2 regions of the Robertmurraya beringensis genome follow, and region 1 is predicted to be linked to the other one. Evidence: a T-box and tRNA genes for the amino acid it is inferred to sense, from the RefSeq annotation. Region 1 holds a T-box; the other holds one or more tRNA genes.
What was found. The T-box of region 1 lies ahead of thrS (threonine--tRNA ligase). A T-box ahead of a tRNA ligase gene usually reads a tRNA of that ligase, here a tRNA-Thr.
Positions count from the first base shown of each region.

Region 2: it encodes a tRNA-Thr, which carries the amino acid that the T-box ahead of thrS (threonine--tRNA ligase) is inferred to sense. The anticodon was not compared.

Region 1 covers NZ_JBHLUU010000015.1:78,476-88,727, reverse strand. The annotation lists gene ACFFHF_RS02740 (DUF1294 domain-containing protein) at 1-86, opposite strand, end outside; gene rplT (50S ribosomal protein L20) at 160-519, opposite strand; gene rpmI (50S ribosomal protein L35) at 543-743, opposite strand; gene infC (translation initiation factor IF-3) at 760-1,263, opposite strand; ribosomal protein L20 leader region at 1,343-1,472, opposite strand; gene thrS (threonine--tRNA ligase) at 1,644-3,575, opposite strand; T-box leader at 3,626-3,866, opposite strand; gene ytxC (sporulation protein YtxC) at 3,933-4,796, opposite strand; gene dnaI (primosomal protein DnaI) at 4,944-5,882, opposite strand; gene ACFFHF_RS02705 (replication initiation and membrane attachment family protein) at 5,894-7,300, opposite strand; gene nrdR (transcriptional regulator NrdR) at 7,337-7,792, opposite strand; gene ACFFHF_RS02695 (hypothetical protein) at 7,872-8,276, opposite strand; gene speD (adenosylmethionine decarboxylase) at 8,419-8,799, opposite strand; gene ACFFHF_RS02685 (glyceraldehyde-3-phosphate dehydrogenase) at 9,086-10,129, opposite strand; gene coaE (dephospho-CoA kinase) at 10,247-10,252, opposite strand, start outside.
Region 2 covers NZ_JBHLUU010000010.1:51-10,302, forward strand. The annotation lists rRNA gene rrf (5S ribosomal RNA) at 140-255, shown strand; tRNA gene ACFFHF_RS01700 (tRNA-Asn) at 272-347, shown strand; tRNA gene ACFFHF_RS01705 (tRNA-Thr) at 384-456, shown strand; tRNA gene ACFFHF_RS01710 (tRNA-Glu) at 481-555, shown strand; tRNA gene ACFFHF_RS01715 (tRNA-Val) at 645-717, shown strand; tRNA gene ACFFHF_RS01720 (tRNA-Thr) at 762-837, shown strand; tRNA gene ACFFHF_RS01725 (tRNA-Tyr) at 856-939, shown strand; tRNA gene ACFFHF_RS01730 (tRNA-Gln) at 1,002-1,073, shown strand; tRNA gene ACFFHF_RS01735 (tRNA-Lys) at 1,204-1,276, shown strand; gene rocF (arginase) at 1,430-2,326, shown strand; gene ACFFHF_RS01745 (aspartyl-phosphate phosphatase Spo0E family protein) at 2,344-2,514, opposite strand; gene sigW (RNA polymerase sigma factor SigW) at 2,710-3,273, shown strand; gene ACFFHF_RS01755 (zf-HC2 domain-containing protein) at 3,290-3,922, shown strand; gene cdaA (diadenylate cyclase CdaA) at 4,066-4,893, shown strand; gene ACFFHF_RS01765 (CdaR family protein) at 4,886-6,121, shown strand; gene glmM (phosphoglucosamine mutase) at 6,154-7,497, shown strand; gene glmS (glutamine--fructose-6-phosphate transaminase (isomerizing)) at 7,927-9,729, shown strand; gene ACFFHF_RS01780 (HAD-IIB family hydrolase) at 9,960-10,252, shown strand, end outside.

The DNA.
Region 1 (10,252 bases):
TTCTTAGCCTTCTGTTTATCTGCATACATCAACGTACAACTAACGATATTTATCACCAATAAATAAATCCAAATATATGTAAACATACCATACCTCCTTGAAGGACTTAAAAAAGCCACCCTCTTGTAAGAGAATGGCTTCTATTGACTAATAAGTCAATTATTTTGCTAGGCTTTGCTTAGCAGCATCAGCTAATTGAGCAAATGCTTTTTCGTCGCTTACTGCAAGTTCAGCAAGCATTTTACGGTTTACTTCGATACCTGCAACGCTTAAACCGTGCATTAAACGGCTATAAGAAAGACCGTTCATACGAGCTGCTGCATTGATACGAGTGATCCAAAGCTTACGGAAGTCACGCTTCTTTTGGCGACGATCACGGAATGCATACATTAGAGATTTCATAACCTGTTGGTTAGCTACTTTGTATAATGTATGTTTTGAACCATAATAACCTTTTGCTAATTTAATAACTTTTTTACGACGTCTGCGAGTTACTGTACCGCCTTTAACACGTGGCATATGTTTTCCCTCCTAATTTGCAATTACTTAAGATTTACTAGTAAGTTACGAATGCGCTTGTAATCGCCTGAAGAAACTAGAGTTCCTTTGCGAAGCTTACGCTTTGCTTTTGTAGATTTGTTAGCGAATAAATGGCTTCTGTATGCGTGTGAACGCTTCAGTTTACCAGATCCTGTTCTCTTGAAACGCTTTGCTGCGCCGCGGTGAGTTTTCATTTTTGGCATTAGGGATTCCTCCTCATTACTTGTCGTTTTTAGGTGCTAATGTCATAAACATGCTTCTGCCATCCATTTTCGGATGAGATTCCACTGTTGCTACTTCTTTACAAGCTTCTGCAAAGCGGACTAAAACACGTTGTCCGATCTCTTTATGTGTAATTGCACGACCTTTAAATCGAATCGATGCTTTTACTTTATCGCCTTTTTCCAAGAATTTAATCGCATTACGTAACTTTGTATTAAAGTCATGCTCATCAATGGTTGGGCTAAGTCGAACTTCTTTAGTGGTTATGATTTTTTGATTTTTACGTGCTTCTTTTTCTTTCTTCTGCTGCTCAAACTTAAACTTACCGTAGTCCATAATACGTGCTACTGGTGGTTTCGCGTTTGGTGCAACAAGAACAACGTCAAGATTTACACGCGTAGCAATCTCAAGTGCTTCGATTTTTGATTTAATGCCTAGTTGTTCGCCATTTTGATCAATTAGACGTACTTCGCGGGCACGAATACCCTCGTTCAACAACATGTCTTTGCTAATAGCTGGACACCTCCAAGGTTTAATGCGAATACAACGTTTGGGTTAAGAAGATTTCATTTTCATAAGAAAAATAAAAAAAGTGCGGATGAATGCACCCACACTTTACGATACCCATACGGTAATAAGCCTTTTCGTAAAACCTGCCAACTGCGCTTTGGCGTCAATCAGGTGAGAAGCGGGTGCTTCTTCTTTATCTCAAACTCGTATTCAATTTACCTTAGCAACTATACCACAATAAATAATTCATGTCAACGAAACACTTATTATCACAACGAAATGAATTGTATCAAAAATATACGTTTGTGGCAATACCTTTTCAAAAAATAAACATAAAGAGGATGATTAGACATCCTCTTCTGTGAAAAACATTAGCGCTTTACTTCCATTTTTAAGTTTTCAACAAACGTTTCAAAGGAAACAACCTCTGATTTTTGCTCCCCATATTTACGTACATTCACTGCCTTTTCAGCTACTTCATTGTCACCAACGACTAGCATATAAGGAGTTTTTTGCATTTGTGCTTCACGAATCTTGTAACCGATCTTCTCATTACGATCATCAATTTCGACGCGAATACCTTCTGCCTGTAGAAGTTCTTGCACTTGCTTTGCATAGTCAAAATGAACGTCAGGAGAAACAGGAATCACTTGAACCTGTACAGGTGCTAACCAAGTAGGGAAAGCTCCTTTGTATTCTTCAATCAAGAACGCGACAAATCGTTCCATTGTTGAAACGACCCCACGGTGAATAACAACAGGACGGTGTTGTTTCCCATCCTCACCCACATAACTTAAATCAAAGCGTTCTGGCAACAAGAAGTCTAACTGGACAGTAGATAGGGTTTCTTCCTTCCCAAGAGCTGTCTTCACTTGAACATCAAGCTTTGGACCATAAAAAGCCGCTTCACCCTCTGCTTCAAAATAATTTAGCCCGAGGTCATCCATCGCTTCTTTTAACATGCTTTGAGCTTTTTCCCACATTTGATCATCATCAAAATATTTTTCTTTATCTTCAGGATCACGGTAAGACAGGCGGAAGGAGTAATCATTGATATTAAAATCTTTGTACACTTCTAATACCAATCCTACCACTCGCTTGAATTCATCCTTGATTTGATCTGGACGAACAAAAATATGCGCATCGTTTAACGTCATTCCACGTACACGTTGAAGTCCAGAAAGTGCGCCAGACATTTCATAGCGGTGCATCGTTCCAAGCTCAGCAATACGAATTGGAAGCTCACGATAACTATGAATACCGTGCTTATAGATCATCATATGATGCGGACAGTTCATAGGACGTAGAACAAGCTGCTCATTATCCATTTCCATAACTGGGAACATGTCTTCTTGATAGTGATCCCAGTGCCCTGATGTTTTATATAAATCAACACTTCCCATCACAGGTGTGTACACGTGATCGTAACCAAGTCGTGACTCCTTATCCACGATATATCTCTCGATAATACGACGAATGGTCGCACCCTTTGGTAACCACATTGGCAGACCTTGTCCCACTTTTTGCGAGTTCATAAATAAATTTAATTCTTTTCCTATTTTTCTATGATCACGCTCTTTTGCTTCTTCCAGTAGACGAAGATGTTCAGCCAAGTCTTCTTTCTTGAAGAAAGCTGTTCCGTATATACGTTGAAGCATTTTATTATCGCTATCGCCTCTCCAATAAGCACCCGCAATACTCAGAAGTTTTAATTCCTTCAATTTCCCTGTCGATGGAACATGAACTCCACGACATAAGTCGAAGAAATCCCCTTGTTCATAAATAGTTACTGTTTCTCCTGCAGGAATGGCTTCAATCAGCTCAAGCTTGTATTCATCGCCAATCTCCTTGAACAGCTGAACAGCCTCCTCACGACTAACTTCTTTTCGAACAATCTCAATGTTTTCGTTAATAATTTTTTTCATTTCTTTTTCAATTAAAGGCAGATCTTCTGGTGTTAATGATTCCTCAATATCTACATCGTAGTAAAATCCACCTTCAATAACTGGACCCACACCAAGCTTTACGTTTTTGTATAGACGCTTAATCGCTTGTGCCATTAAGTGGGCACTACTATGTCTAAGGATTTCAAGTGCATCCGCACTATCCTGAGTGACAATTTCAATTGCTCCATCTTGCTCAATCGGACGTTTAAGATCATACAACTGGCCATCTACTTTTCCAGCCAATGCCTTCTTTTTAAGCCCTGGGCTAATGGAGGCAGCAACATCTTCTGTTGTTGTTCCAAGCGGAAACTCCTTTACTGCACCGTCTGGGAACGTTAACTTTACAACATTTGACATAACCATTTTCCTCCTAAATATAAAATAAAAATAAAAAAACTCGTCCCTCGGAAAGGGACGAGTTTATAAACAACACGTGGTTCCACCCTAATTTTCACTTTAATCAATCATCAAAAGTGACTTTAGATAAATAGATAACGGACTTTAGCCGTCAGCCCATACTTAATCAATTGTTCAAGGCTGATGTTTAGAGGTGGTAAGCTGTTCATTCGTGTTAGGAAGTTTCCAGCCAATGCCTTCCCTCTCTGATAACCGTAAATAAAACGCTCATGTCCTCATCGTAACATTTATATCATGAAGTTGTACCTTATTATGTACGTATTATAGTTTGTTCATGAGGGAAAAGCAAGTATCTATCTAGAAATTCTCATCAGCCGCAAAGGCGAATTTCCTTTTTCGATCATGAAATAAGTTCATGGCTGCCACCACTACTCTTTCCTCAAAAAGATTACAAATCGTTCGAACCAAAGGTTGCTCCGGTTCGTCAGTGTACAAATAAATCCTTTGGGGAGCCATCGAAAGCAACGGTGCAATGGTGACACTATCAATGTAGACTGGGTGATTAGAAAGTAGTTTTCGATCAATTAGCTGCAAAATTTCTTTTCTTTTTAGTTCAAAGAATTGTTCATCAAAAAAGGTGATCGTATCAGACACAATTAAATGAATGACCTTCTTGATTGAACTCCGTTCTGCTAAAAACTCTCTGAGTGTATGAACAAAGATTTGGTATTCCTGCTCAAGTTTATACTCATCAATCGCAACCTCCACCACACTCTCTATAAGAGTCGTAATGGAACGCAGTCGAAAGCGCTGGAAAGAGTCGAACGAAAAAGACAAGCGCTGTGAGAATAATTCATTAATAGCTGATTCTACCAAGTTATTTAGTGTGTTCACATCGACAAACGATAAGAGTTCTCTTCTGTTTCCGTCAACAATTGCAGTAATAATATCTAATATCTGTTCCTGTTCATGTTCGTCATCATAACAAAAATGATTCTTTAAGATTTCTCGAGACCAATCCACTAATTTAATTTCCTGAATAAATTGTCCAAATGCTTTTTTCACAACCACTTCTTCCAGTTTTCCATCGCATTTTACTATATGTTTATCTTCTATAAGAAGAGTCTCATGATTCAAATGGTGTGAGGATTGTGCGTGATTCTTTAGCAATTGGTGAAATCTTTTCGCATCCTCTTTATTTTGGAAAATGATCTCAAACAACCAAATCCCCCCTTTTGGTGAAATCAACGTTTGAAATGTCCATGCTACTGCATGTTCTTTTTCACAGTCTCTGCTTTCATGTATATGGGGAACTTGGTCAAAATAGAATAAGAGCCAGCGGACTTTTTCCACTGGCTCTTTTATTTCCTATTTCCTTCTATTTGGACCATCCACTTGGACTGGATGAGCTAGGTATCTAATCCTCTCTAGAAGTCTTCTTGCTTTCATCTTCTCTTCTTCTCCACGTTGACTATACGTTAAATGATGCTCTAACTCGTTAAAGTTAAAGTTCGATGTAAAGAAGGTAGGCAGATTTTCAAGCATACGGAATTGAAGAATCGTTCCTAGCACTTCATCTCTCGCCCAACTTGATACCGTTTCAGCACCAATATCATCAATCATAAGCACTGGTTCTCGTTTCACTTTTTCAATTTTATCATTGAGTGTCGAGTCACCAATTGATCCTTTTAACTCCCTAATCAACTCTGGGAAGTACACAATCATAGAAGATACCTTCTTTTTTGCGAGTTCATTAGCAATTGCTCCAAGCAAATATGACTTGCCAACTCCGAACTCACCGTAAAAATAAAGTCCCTTTTGCTTTACACTTGAATTGTAGTTTTCTACAAACTCCTCTGCTAATGAGATTGCTTCAATTCTACCTGAGTAATCACCTGACATGTCAAGGTCCGCAAAGCGAGCGTGTAAAATCTCTTTAGGCATATACATACTCTGAATGAGCTTCTCACTTTTTCTTCTCTCGTCTGACATTACCTTTCTAGGACAGCGGTCGTAATGAATCTCAATAGACCCACGGACAAGAACTAATTGAGGCTGATACCCCTGCATAATATTTTTACAGCCCTCAAGGCTCGGACATTCGGTACATTCCGTGCATTGAGTCGAATACTCATAAAGCTTGGACAAATTTCTTTCAATCATTTGGCTCGTAAGGATGTCACTATGCTTAATAATAAATTCTCGAATGTCCGGGTGCTGCATAACTTGCCGCTTTTGACGCTCATACCGTTCCTGAAAATTTGAGCTGGCAGAGAGTTTTTTTAAAGTATCATTAATTCGTTCCATTTAACCACCTCCTACTTTGTATATTTTTTTAATCTTTCCTGTAACGCACGCTTTTTCTCTTCGAGTTCATTATTTTCTGTGCCTGTTTGAATAGGTTTTTCCTCAGCCTCTTTATCAAACCAATCCGGTAAGCTTTCTGTTCGTATGGCCTTTTTTCTAGCACTAGTCTTTGGAGTTTGATTTGCTGTTTGCTTCCCCTCTGCCCAGTCTAAGTATTGACGATGTTCTTTTTTGGCAAGTTCCATTGCCTCAGACACCGTCTGGACCCTTTTACGCGCCCAATGAGAAGCAATCTTATCCACATAAGCCTTCGTCAACTTCATATCTGTTTTCAATAATACGTACTGTATAAGCACGTTCACCACACCAGGAAGAAGCTTTTGTTGAAACATCACATCTTCAATAATTTGCAAATCACTTTTCGATGGTTCTCCCCCACCAGAAATATCAATTAACAATTGTCGAGGAGACGTTTTCTCCAGGTATTGAACCAATTTCTCTTCTTGAGTTTTAGGCTCCACCGTTGTTGTAACATGTGGAAGTGGTTGTATTTTATCTATTAATAACGGGAGTTGGTCAGAAAAGTTAAGCTGATACCAATCTCTTGCAGATTTTCTAAGTTCATCAATCTGTATCTCACTTGATTCATCAACTGCACTAATCACAATATTTTTCATTTGGATCGGGTCAATCCCATAGAGGAAGGAGAGTTTCGCAATGGCTTCTCGAACCTTTTTATTGATTGCACGTTTAGGAACAAGATTTTCTGAAAGCCCTGCAAATAGCAGGTCAAAATCAAAATGTGCTTCATCAACCTTAATTGTCTCAGGATTCACTCGATCGAAGTACACACGTTGCTCTTCAAGTTTTAGGTCATCTACCAGATGTGACGAAGGGTTACCCGGAACAGCAGAATCAAATACTTCTTGAAACGATCTTGTAACATTCTCGTACCCATTTTCTTTTTCCAAGAAATGCTCGTCACTAAAAAACCTTTTAAGTTTTAAAAATTGATTTTTACCTACTTTTCGATACAAATACACGTTAAGCATACCGTCTAGAAAAAACTGACTAGGTGTTAAGGGAGGTGTAATTTCATATACAAATGATCGAAGCCCTTCCTCTGTTCGCACATACGTGGAGAGAAGACCAATTCCTTCTAACTTAAGACGGGCATCGTAAATTTGTTTTAAATTACTGTCCATCACGTTCATAAGAGCATGATGTGAACTACCATCCGAAGATAAACGGTTCTCGTCTATTTGCGACCAAAGAGTCATATAGAGACTGTATGCTATCGGACCAATCAATGGCTGATATAAAAGAGTCAGCACCTTTCGATCATACTCAAATAACAACCCATTTGAGGCTACCTCATAGCGATCCACAGGTAGCATTTCCTGCCAATGCTGAGCCATAGGCTTCATTTCCTCTCTTAACATCAAACTTCCCTACTAATCCTTTTTTATTAATTCCTTCAATTCTTCAATAAAGACGTTTATATCTTTAAATTGTCTATATACAGAGGCAAATCTTACGTACGCAACCTCATCTAATTTTGCTAAACGATCCATAACCATTTCTCCAACTGCTTCACTCTTTATTTCCGATACTCCATGACTGCGAAGTTCTTTTTCGATATCGGATGTGATTTTTTCTAATTCAGGCAAAGCAACGGGTCTTTTTTCACATGCTTTAATCAGGCCACGTAGAATCTTATCACGGCTAAACTCTTCTCTAGTTCCTTCCTTTTTTACGACAATCAAAGGTATTTCTTCTACCTTCTCAAAGGTTGTAAAACGAAAAGAACATTTCTCACACTCTCTTCTTCTGCGAATCGATCTATTTTCATCGACAGGTCTTGAATCGAGAACACGAGTATGATTATTTTGACATGCAGGACATTTCATAACATCAACTCCGAAACAGAATGGATTCTGCTGAATCTAACACTATCTTATTAAAACTTCAATTGTTGTACAAGTAATTCTATTCTCCTGCGTGTTTTCCAACACCTATATACGGATGCTTTTTATCTAATTCTTGATAAATACGTTTGATTTCAGCTTTTAAGCTTGGATATGCCCCCAACAGAACCGTTTGTTCGGTTGAAACATTGATATCTACAGCCGTCTCATATGGCTTTACCGTTATGATCGTAATAATAGCAAACATTTTCTTTCCACGATTGATTTCAACCGCAATTTCTCCGTGGTCAATTGAATCACTTACCACTTTTGCTTGCTTATCATTCTCAAGGATTTCTTTTACAGATTGAAACAAGGATTGAAGATTTACACGATAATATCTCGTTCTAAGCTCTTCCTCCACATGATTCTCTTTTGTTTCACATTGCCTATTAAATTGTCTAAACACCTGTTTTACAAATGACATAATGATTCCTCCAAACCGAAAGATGTATGTACATATATTTTAACCTAAAAGGACTGGCAATGTTAATGTTTCAATAAAAGAGAAATTAAAAAGAGGTGTATAATATACACCTCTCGAATTTCATAAGTTTAGTAAGCTACGATTATAGTACTTTCGCTTTTGCTTGTTTAACTTGAACAGGACCCATTCCACGAGGAATTTCGATGTTCTCACGAGTTTGAGCACCTAATGCTTCTGCAATATAGTCTGCAGCGATATTAGGATCCATGTCTCCACAAGTATACACATCAATACTAGCATAGCCATGTTCAGGAAAGCTGTGAATAGTTAAATGTGACTCGGAGATGATTACCACTCCACTCACACCTTGTGGTGCAAATTTATGAAAAGCAACCTCACGAATTTCAGCACCTGATTTTAATGCTGCATCTGCAAAGATTTGCTCAATTTGCTCCATATCATTTAACTTTTCAAAATCACAACCCCATAACTCAGAAATAACGTGACGACCCATAGTTTCCATATTCAAATTTCCCCCTTTAACCATTTTTACTACAGTAACTGAATTTCCCTATTTTTTTGGGTTATAACTACCACGGGGGAAAGTTAGTCCAAAGAGGTCCTAACCCTTTAAGTAGATATAGATTCCAAATTTCAAGAAGTTCACGATGACTAGTATACTTTGTTTGTTTTTTTTTTGCAATAATGTATTTAAAAAATCTTTACAAAAAAGAGGAAAAAGGAAATTCCTTTCTTCAAATGCACACAAAAAATCAGTCTTCTGAGAGTTTTCCCAGAAGACTGTCTCCTTACAACGAGCTCACTCGTTTTATATTATCTGAAGCTAAAGAAAGTTGATTAGCCACATGCTTCGTTAGATCAACAACACGGCAAGAATAGCCCCACTCATTGTCGTACCATGCGAGTACCTTTACCTTATTCGCACCTATAACCATTGTAGACAACCCATCGACAATCGCAGAGTGTTCATTGGTATTAAAATCAACTGATACTAGTGGCTCTTCTGTAATCGCAAGTATTCCTTTAAGTTCATCCATGGAGGCTGTTTCGAATACATCATTTACCTCATCTATTGTTACTTCTCGCTTTAAATCAACTACTAAATCAACTAATGAGACATTGGTTGTAGGAACCCTTAATGACATTCCATGCAGCTTGCCTTTCATATTAGGGAGCACTAGTGAAAGAGCTTTAGCCGCACCCGTGCTTGTCGGAATGATCGATTGACCACAAGCTCTCGCTCTTCGAAGATCTTTATGCGGATTATCAATGTTTTTTTGATCATTTGTATAGGCATGCACGGTTGTCATTAACCCATTAATGATGCCAAACTTATCTTCAAGTATTTTTACAACAGGAGCTAAACAGTTCGTCGTACAAGACGCATTTGAAATAATATCATGCTCATAAATATTTAACTCGTGCTCATTCACACCCATGACGATGGTAATATCTTCTCCTTTTCCAGGTGCTGTTAATATGACCTTCTTTGCGCCAGCATCTAAGTGGAGACTCGCTTTCTCTCTCGCATTAAATTTCCCAGTTGCCTCGATAACAATATCAATATTAAGTGAATGCCATGGAAGCTCCTCTGGATTACGATGGTTAATCAGCTTCACCCTTTTTCCATTTACCAATAAGGAATCATCTTCAGCTACTACCTCACCATCAAACTTTCCGTGATTTGTGTCATACTTTATTAAATGTGCTAATGTTTCCGCAGGATAACTAGCATTAATGGCTACTATTTCTAATGTTTCATCACATATTGCCTTTCTGAAAACCATTCTTCCTATTCTTCCAAACCCATTAATCGCTACTCTAGCCTTCATGTTACGGCTCCTCTCGAAAAGTGTTATACTTTATTTCCGTAATTTACAATTAGTATAACATATTAGTTACGAATTGTGTTGATATAAAAACCTATTTTCAATAAAAAAACCATCACATTAATT
Region 2 (10,252 bases), on a different contig from region 1:
GCGGCTAGGCGCTGTAGCTGGACAACGATGAAACGTATTTCTTTCTTCTTCATTCATTATCTAGTTTTGAGAGAATGCTTAAAAATTTCTCTTGAAAAAACGCGAAAAACTATTATAATAAATAGTGTCGCATAAATAGTCTGGTGGCGATAGCGAAAAGGTCACACCCGTTCCCATACCGAACACGGAAGTTAAGCTTTTCAGCGCCGATGGTAGTTGAGGGTTTCCCTCTGTGAGAGTAGGACGTCGCCAGGCGTTAATATTTTATCGTTCCACAGTAGCTCAGTTGGTAGAGCATTCGGCTGTTAACCGAACGGTCGCAGGTTCGAGTCCTGCCTGTGGAGCCATTTTCATAAGACAACCTCTTATGAGCTCTTTGGAATGCTTCCATAGCTCAGCAGGTAGAGCACTTCCATGGTAAGGAAGAGGTCACCGGTTCGAATCCGGTTGGAAGCTCTCTGTTTTATAGATTACTAGTACGGCCCCTTGGTCAAGCGGTTAAGACACCGCCCTTTCACGGCGGTAACACGGGTTCGAATCCCGTAGGGGTCACCAAGTTTTTTCACGAAGTGAAAATAACCAAGTTTTTTCGCAAAGTGAAAATAACCAAGTTTTTTCGCAAAGTGAAAATAACATTCTATTTCGGAGGATTAGCTCAGCTGGGAGAGCACCTGCCTTACAAGCAGGGGGTCGGCGGTTCGATCCCGTCATCCTCCATCAAGACTACTTTTCACTTCTGTGAAAAGTAGTCTTCCTAATAAGCCGGCGTAGCTCAATTGGTAGAGCAACTGACTTGTAATCAGTAGGTTGGGGGTTCAAGTCCTCTCACCGGCACCATGCTTCATTTCGAATAATGGAGGGGTAGCGAAGTGGCTAAACGCGGCGGACTGTAAATCCGCTCCCTTGGGTTCGGCGGTTCGAATCCGTCCCCCTCCACCATTTAAATTACATAGTAAGTCTAAAAATGGACAAACTAAAAATGTCCTTTTTATTTTGACTTTTGGGCTATAGCCAAGCGGTAAGGCAACGGACTTTGACTCCGTCATGCGTTGGTTCGAATCCAGCTAGCCCAGTCGGAAAAAGCGGAAGCAACTTGAATAGGGGCGACTGGTATAAGGCGAAGGCTGTAGGAGGTGCTGACCTCTGGAGACTTTGCCTTATAACCCCGAGCCCCTAGTTGCTGTAGCTAGACACTAATATCTTGAGCCATTAGCTCAGTCGGTAGAGCATCTGACTTTTAATCAGAGGGTCGAAGGTTCGAGTCCTTCATGGCTCATTGAAACCTTAGGAATATTTCCTAAGGTTTTTTTGTACGTAAAGTTATTTGAAAATTGGATATTGACTGCATATTTATGCGCGATTTTGTCGAGTTGAGTCACAGACATATAAATGTATAAAATAGGAGGGAGAACAGACAGGGGGTTAGAGGATGAAAAAACTATCAATTATTGGGATGCCAATGGATCTTGGTCAAATGAGACGTGGGGTGGATATGGGGCCGAGTGCCATTAGGTATGCTGGGGTTGTTGAAAGATTACGAAACCTTTTTGATGAAGTACATGATTTAGGGGATATCCCGATTGGAAGACCTGAGGTTGTGATAGACGAGCAATCTAATCTAAGAAACTTACATCTTGTCGCAGAAAAAAATGAGGCACTATCAAAGGAAGTTGATCAAGCAATCTCTTCAGGATCCTTTCCGCTTGTCCTTGGAGGAGACCACAGTATTGCAATTGGAACATTAGCTGGAGTTTCAAAGCATTACAAAAGTTTGGGTGTTATTTGGTATGACGCACATGGGGATCTTAATACGGCGGAAACTTCACCTTCTGGAAATATTCACGGAATGCCATTGGCTGTAAGTCTGGGTATTGGACATAAGATGTTAACAAGTGTCGGAGGATTTGAACCTAAAATTAAACCTGAAAATATTGTTCTAATAGGTGCAAGAGCACTTGATGAGGGAGAAAAAGAGTTAATAAAAGAGATTGGTATAAAAGTATACACGATGCATGAAATCGATCGTTTAGGTATGACAAAGGTGATGGAAGAAACGATTGAGTATTTAAAAGAGAGAACGGATGGGGTACATCTCTCTTTAGACTTAGATGGGTTAGATCCACATGATGCTCCAGGAGTAGGAACACCTGTTACCGGTGGGATTAGCTACAGAGAAAGCCATCTTGCCATGGAAATGCTTGCAGAATCTAAACTTATTACATCCGCTGAATTTGTCGAAGTTAATCCGATATTAGATGATAAAAATAAAACAGCATCAGTAGCTGTTGCTCTGATGGGTTCGTTATTTGGCGAAAAATTATTATAACACAATAGCAGTAACTCTCATAAAGAGTTGCTGCTATTTTTTATTAATCTGTCGTATTTATTTAATAGATTGTCCAATTTTTTACTAAGTATGATTACTTTTTCATTGCTTAATGAAGAGTGAGATGCTTGGCTCACCATTTTTCTACGATGAGCTTCAATATCTTTAAGAAGAGATTGCTTATCCATATGATTCACTCCTATTCGTAATGATATAATAACCTCCCTAATTTCTACATTTATACCCAGAGCCAAAATTTTTAAACTATTTACAGTAAATATTTGTTAAAATATGTAGTGGAGAAAAATTTTTTGTAAGTAATGAAACCTTTTCCGGTATCGATACGTATTATCGAGTAGCCGCATTAGAGCGGAGGTATAGGAATGGAAGCACTGATTAAAAAAAGAATCAAGCAAGTGTTAAAAGGGGACCAAAGCGCATACGGGGAAATCGTTGAGATATATAAGGACAAAGTTTTTCAACTTTGTTTTCGAATTCTTGGTAATCGTCATGAAGCGGAGGATATGGCACAAGAGGCATTTATTAGAGGATATGTTAACATATCCAGCTTTAATATTGATTTAAAGTTTTCAACTTGGTTATATAGAATTGCAACAAACCTATGTATTGATCGGATTCGAAAGAAAAAGCCAGACTACTACCTTGATGCAGAAGTATCAGGTACAGATGGACTGACCATGTATTCTCAAATTGCATCAGATACGATTCTTCCTGAAGATGAAATAGAGAGTCTTGAACTACAAGAGACGATTCAACGAGAAATTACTAAGTTGCCAGAAAAATATCGATCTGTAATTGTTCTAAAATATATTGAAGAGCTTTCATTAAATGAAATTAGTGAGATACTAGATATCCCACTAGGCACAGTAAAAACAAGGATACATAGGGGTAGGGAAGCATTACGACACCAATTAAGAAATGTTTAATGAGAGGTGAAAATCAGTGAAGTGTCCAGATAACATTGTCTTGTATATGCATGAATATCTAGATGAAGAAATTGAAGATCAAGATGAACAGCTACTAAAAAAGCATTTACAGACCTGCCCAAAATGTCAAAGTTATTTTCATGAATTAGAGAAGGCAATTGCCTTAGTGCAGAGCACTTCTCATATACAGGCACCTAGTAATTTTACTGAAAATGTAATGGCTCGACTACCTAAAGAAAAAAGAAGGGTGGGTGTCAATCGATGGTTCCGACAGCATCCTTTATTGACCGCAGCATCACTTTTTATCATTTTAATGACAGGTAGTGTTCTTTCAACTTGGAATAAAGATCAAGAGTTTTCAGTAACAAAGCAACCAAATTTAGTGGTTCATAATAATACCGTTATTGTTCCTGAGGGTGAAGTAGTTAAAGGGGATATAACTGTTAGAAACGGCGCCCTTCAAATTGAGGGAAAGGTTGAAGGTGATGTAACTGTCATTAACGGGCAAATTAACGGAGAAAATTATTTGGCCTCTGCAGGACATGTTACGGGTGAGATTAAAGAAGTAAATGAAGTGTTTGAATGGATTTGGTATCATATAAAAAAGACAAGCAAAGAGCTTGTTAGCGTTTTTCAAGATAAGGATTGATAAATTAGTCGCTCGTATAGGAGTGACTAATTTTTTCTTATAATAAGAGCAAATTATTTGTCATTTCAATTTTATGTTATAATAAAAAAGTTAAACAAAATTATTAGCTTAATGCTTTGAAAAATATATTTGGAGGAAGTACAATGTCGATTGCGGATTTCGATGTTTTGAAATACTTATCCATTACCATTGACATTCTCCTAGTTTGGTACGTGATCTATAAGCTGATCATGGTTATTAAAGGTACGAAGGCAGTCCAACTGCTTAAAGGGATATTTGTTATATTAATGGTGACAGTGATTAGTGATTGGTTTAGCCTAAAAACACTGAATTGGATGATGGAACAAGTATTGCTTTGGGGAGTTCTTGGGATTATTATTATCTTTCAGCCAGAGCTTAGAAGAGCACTTGAACAGCTAGGTCGAGGGCGGTTCTTCTCTCGAACAGGTGGACAGGAAGAGGAAGAACAGGAAAAAATGGTAGAAGCGATTACAAAAGCAACTGATTATATGGCAAAGCGTAGAATCGGTGCGTTAATGTCAATTGAAAGAGAAACCGGTATGGGAGATTACATAGAGACTGGAATTGGCTTACAAGCGAAAATCTCCTCAGAGCTATTAATTAATATATTTATACCAAATACACCGCTTCATGATGGTGCAGTTATTATTCAAAAGAATATGGTTGCAGCAGCTGCCTGTTATCTACCGTTATCTGAGAGTCCTTTTATTTCTAAGGAACTAGGAACAAGGCACAGAGCGGCTCTAGGAATTAGTGAAGTGACAGATAGTGTAACCGTTATTGTCTCTGAAGAAACCGGGTCCATCTCACTTACTAAAAATGGAGAACTTCACCGTGACTTAAAGCTTGAACAGTTTAAGCAAATGTTAGCCAATGAATTTATTACTCCAATAAAACCGAAGCAAACCTCCACACCTCGATGGAATTGGAGGGGAAAAAAGAATGGATAATCTAATTGATAAACTAATTGATAATCGATGGTTTATTAGGGTTGTTGCCTTGCTATTAGCCTTCTTGCTTTTCGTATACGTGTATGACGGAGAAGATTTATCGATTAATGTGCCACAGGATCAAGAAACTGAAACAATCACAGACGTTCCCGTGAAAAGTTATTATGATACGGAAAACCTTGTCGTAAGTGGGGTTCCTAGTACTGTAACCATCAAGTTAAGTGGACCTAAAAATCTCTTGCAGCAAGCAAAGACCTCTCGATCATATGAAGTGTATGTGGATTTATCAGAGGCAGAGATCGGTACACAACGCGTACCAATTGAAATTAGAGATGTGTCCGACAGACTAACGGTGGAAATTGAACCGAATTATGCTGATGTATCTATACAAGAGAAGGTAACTCAAGAATTCAAGGTGGAGCCCGAGTATAATTCAAGTCTTGTTGCAGATGGTTATTCCGCTGAGCAGGCGATTGTTAAGCCTAACAAAGTGAAAATTACCGGCGCAAAAGATGTGATCGAAAAAATCACTTATGTAAAAGCAACGATAGATTTAGAAGGAAAGATCGAGGATACTGTAACGAAGGAAGCGAAAATTTTAGTCTTGGATCAAGACCTAAATAAACTGGATGTCATACTTGAATCAGATACAGTTGAGGTGACCATACCAGTAAAGGCGTCTAGTAAAGAAGTTCCTATTAAAATAGTTGAAAGAGGAACTCCCCCCAGTGGGGTAACTATTGAATCCATTGACTTAGCTCAATCCCAAGCAACCATACTTGCTAATGCGGATATATTAAACAAGACAGAATCTGTACGTGTGGAGGTAGATGTTAGTTCCATAAATGATGATACGACTCTGACTCTGCCGGTCATTATATCTGAAGGCATAGTTAGTGTGGATCCGGAAACTGTTGAAGTCACCGTTAAGGTCAGTCGGGAAGAGGATATTACCTTTTCAAATATTCCGATTAAAGCAAATGGATTGGCAGCCGACTTTGATATGTCATACAATGAACCGCTTGATGGGACAGTTTCAATTACCGCAACAGGGGAGAGCAATATAATAGGCTCCTTAAAAGAAAGTGACTTTAGCGTCATCCTTAATTTAGCTGGTTTAGGTGAAGGAGAACATACTGTAGATCTAAACGTCACTGGTCCAACAAATATTAGTTGGACGATCAACCAAAAGACAGCAAAAATTTCGATTACAGAACGTGAAGCATAGATGCACAACAATTATTAAGGAGAGATCTTTTAATGGGTAAATATTTCGGTACTGATGGGGTGCGAGGAGTAGCAAACAGTGAGTTAACACCAGAATTAGCATTCAAACTAGGACGTTTTGGTGGGTATGTTTTAACAAAAGATAAAGACCGTCCGAAGGTGATCATTGGACGTGATACTCGTATTTCAGGACATATGCTAGAGGGGGCTCTTGTTGCAGGCCTTTTATCTATTGGTGCAGAGGTCATGCGCTTAGGCGTGATTTCAACACCTGGAGTGGCATACTTAACGAAAGCACTTGGAGCACAAGCTGGAGTTATGATATCAGCTTCTCATAACCCGGTAGCTGATAACGGAATTAAATTCTTTGGACCAGATGGCTTTAAGCTTTCTGATGAGCAAGAACTGGAGATTGAAGGTTTAATGGATCTTGAAAAAGATGAACTGCCTAGACCAGTCGGTTCAGATTTAGGACAAGTTAATGATTATTTTGAAGGTGGACAAAAATATCTTCAATACTTAAAACAAACGGTTGATGAAGATTTTACGGGAATACATATTGCTCTAGATTGTGCTCACGGCGCTACTTCTTCACTAGCTACACACTTATTTGCTGACCTAGATGCTGATCTTTCAACAATGGGAGCGTCTCCTAATGGACTAAATATCAATGATGGTGTTGGTTCGACACACCCTGAGGCACTTTCAGCTTTTGTTAAAGAAAAAGGTGCAGATGTGGGCCTCTCTTTTGATGGTGATGGAGATCGATTAATTGCCATCGATGAAAATGGAGATATCGTTGACGGAGATCAGATTATGTATATTTGTGCTAAGTTCATGAAGGAGCAAGGAAGACTCAAGCACAATACAGTGGTTTCGACTGTAATGAGTAATCTTGGTTTCTATAAGGGCTTGGAAGGTCACGGAGTTGAAAGTGTTCAAACCGCAGTAGGTGACCGTTATGTTGTGGAAGAAATGAAAAAGACAGGCTACAACTTAGGTGGTGAACAGTCAGGACACATCATTTTCCTAGACTACAACACAACCGGAGATGGATTGCTTACTGGCCTCCAGTTAGCAAATATCATGAAGATCACGAAGAAGCCACTTTCGGAACTTGCAGGAGAAATGAAAAAATTCCCTCAAAAGCTGGTGAACATTCGCGTAACGGATAAGTACCATGTTACAGACAATGAAAAGGTAAGTGCTATTATTTCAGAGGTAGAGACCGAAATGAACGGTAACGGACGTATTCTTGTTCGACCTTCAGGTACAGAACCACTTGTAAGAGTCATGGCAGAAGCACCAACAGAGGAGCTTTGTGAGTCTTACGTAAGCCGTATAGCAGCAGTTGTTCAGGAAGAAATGGGACTATAATATCACCTAGAAATATGCATGTGGGGAACGTTTACAACCCCTCATGCATATTTTTTATATATGGGATACTTTATGTCACATAGATTTTTGTTGACGAAGGCCTATCCATATTGTATGATTATCCTGATTTTGTAAAGAAGTCGGAAGGAGGATAGAGGTAAAAAATATAAAAACTTAAAGCGCCTGAACTAGCTAATGGACGAAGAGCGGCTAGTTGACGAGGAGGAGGTTTATCGATTTTTCGGCGGATGCCTCCCGATTGTTAAGCACAATCGTATGCTTTTTCTAAAAATCATTGGGGTAACCCGATGGACAAAGGGAAAAAGAATGCTTAAATCAATAAATGCTAACAATAAATATCACAGAGACTAGGGGGCAAGTCTGCCCTCGTTAGCAACTTGCCTCCGTAAATTAGGAGGAATTACACTTATGTGTGGAATCGTTGGATATATCGGTAATAATGACTCAAAGGAAATTTTATTAAAAGGGCTAGAAAAGCTTGAATATAGAGGTTATGATTCTGCTGGTATTGCAGTAATGAATGATACAGGCGTTCACGTGTTTAAGGAAAAGGGTCGTATTGCAGACTTACGTGAAATTGTCGACTTAGGTGTAATGGCAAATACAGGTATTGGTCACACTCGCTGGGCAACACACGGGGTGCCAAGCAAAGTGAATGCCCATCCACATCAAAGTTCTACGACTCGTTTAACACTTGTTCATAATGGAGTTATTGAGAACTATGACTTGTTGAAGAAAGAGTATCTACAAAATGTTCACTTTGAGAGTGACACAGATACAGAAGTTATCGTTCAATTAATCGATTTATTCGTGAGTGAAGGCCTTGAAGTAGAAGCTGCATTCCGTAAAACATTGAAACTTTTGAAGGGTTCATATGCCCTTGCCTTGCTTGACTCTCAAAACAATGAGACGATTTTTGTTGCGAAAAACAAAAGTCCTCTTTTAGTTGGTCTTGGAGACGGGTTCAATGTAGTGGCTAGTGACGCAATGGCGATGCTTCAAGTGACCAATCAATATGTAGAACTAATGGATAAAGAAGTAGTCATTGTTACGAAAGATGAAGTAACCATTCAAAACCTTGAAGGTGAAACCATTACTCGTGCACCTTATACAGCAGAGCTTGATGCAAGTGATATTGAAAAAGGCACCTACCCTCACTACATGTTGAAGGAAATTGATGAGCAGCCAGCTGTTATTCGTAAAATTATTCAACAGTACCAAAATGAATCAGGTCAGCTTGTGATTGACCAAGACATTGTGGATGCAGTGGATCAGTCTGATCGAGTGTACATCATTGCGGCGGGAACTTCTTATCACGCAGGACTTGTTGGGAAGCAATTAATTGAAAAGATTGCTCATATTCCAGTTGAGGTTCATATTGCAAGTGAGTTTGCTTATAACACACCATTATTATCAGCAAATCCATTATTTATCTTTATTTCTCAAAGTGGAGAGACCGCAGATAGCCGTCAGGTGTTAGTTCATGTGAAAAAGCTTGGTTATAAGACGTTAACGGTAACGAATGTGCCGGGTTCAACATTATCACGTGAAGCCGATTATACACTTCTGCTACATGCTGGTCCTGAAATTGCGGTGGCATCTACGAAAGCATACACGGCACAAATTGCGGTTCTGTCTATCTTATCAGAAGTAATAGCGAAAAAACGTGGACTTGAAGTGAACTTTGATTTAATTCATGAGCTAGGAATCGTAGCAAATGCCATCGAGGTACTATGTGATTCTAAAGATGAGTTTGAAGCCATTGCACGTGAGTATTTATCAACCACTAGAAATGCGTTCTTTATTGGCCGTGGAATCGACTTTTATGTAGTTCTTGAAGCTTCACTAAAGCTGAAAGAAATCTCTTATATTCAAGCGGAGGGCTTTGCAGGTGGAGAATTAAAGCATGGAACGATTGCTTTAATTGAAGATGGTACTCCAATCATCGCTCTAGCAACTCAAGAAAGTGTGAACCTAAGCATTCGCGGAAATGTGAAAGAGGTAGTAGCTCGTGGAGCAAACCCATGTATCATTTCCATGAAAGGTTTAGAAATGGAAGAAGATCGATTTGTTATTCCAGAAGTACACGAAATTTTAACACCTTTAGTCTCTGTTATTCCAACCCAGCTGATCGCTTACTATGCAGCACTACACCGTGAGTGTGACGTAGATAAGCCAAGAAACCTTGCCAAATCAGTAACGGTTGAGTAAAACTTGTCTAGTAAGGCACAATCCTTTAAAGGGTTGTGTCTTTTTTTGCATATTTTTCATTCTTACTATGTAACGCTGTGTTACATGGTTGTAACGTTTATCATTCATCATTATTAATAACTGTTTATCTCATTTTTATACTCTCTATAAGATCTCATATGATATATTATTCACATCACTTATTAAAGAAGTTTAATAAGTCACGAAGTAGAAATAATGGGGGAACCATAATGATTAAATTAGTGTTAACTGATATGGATGGAACGTTCTTAAATAATAGTGGTGATTTTAATAGAGAACTGTACCAGGATGTAAAGAAGATCATGAAAGAAAAAGGAGTAGTATTTGCTCCCGTTACTGGTAAGCAATGTGAACGTGTAGAAGAGTTATTTGGTGTGGATACCGAAGATTTGTGGATTCTAGGTGATAGTGCAACTCGAATTAAGCATAATGGAGAATTTGTTTATGAATCTCTGTTAAGTAATAAATTAGGTTTGGCAATTATTCGTTTACTGGAGGAAAT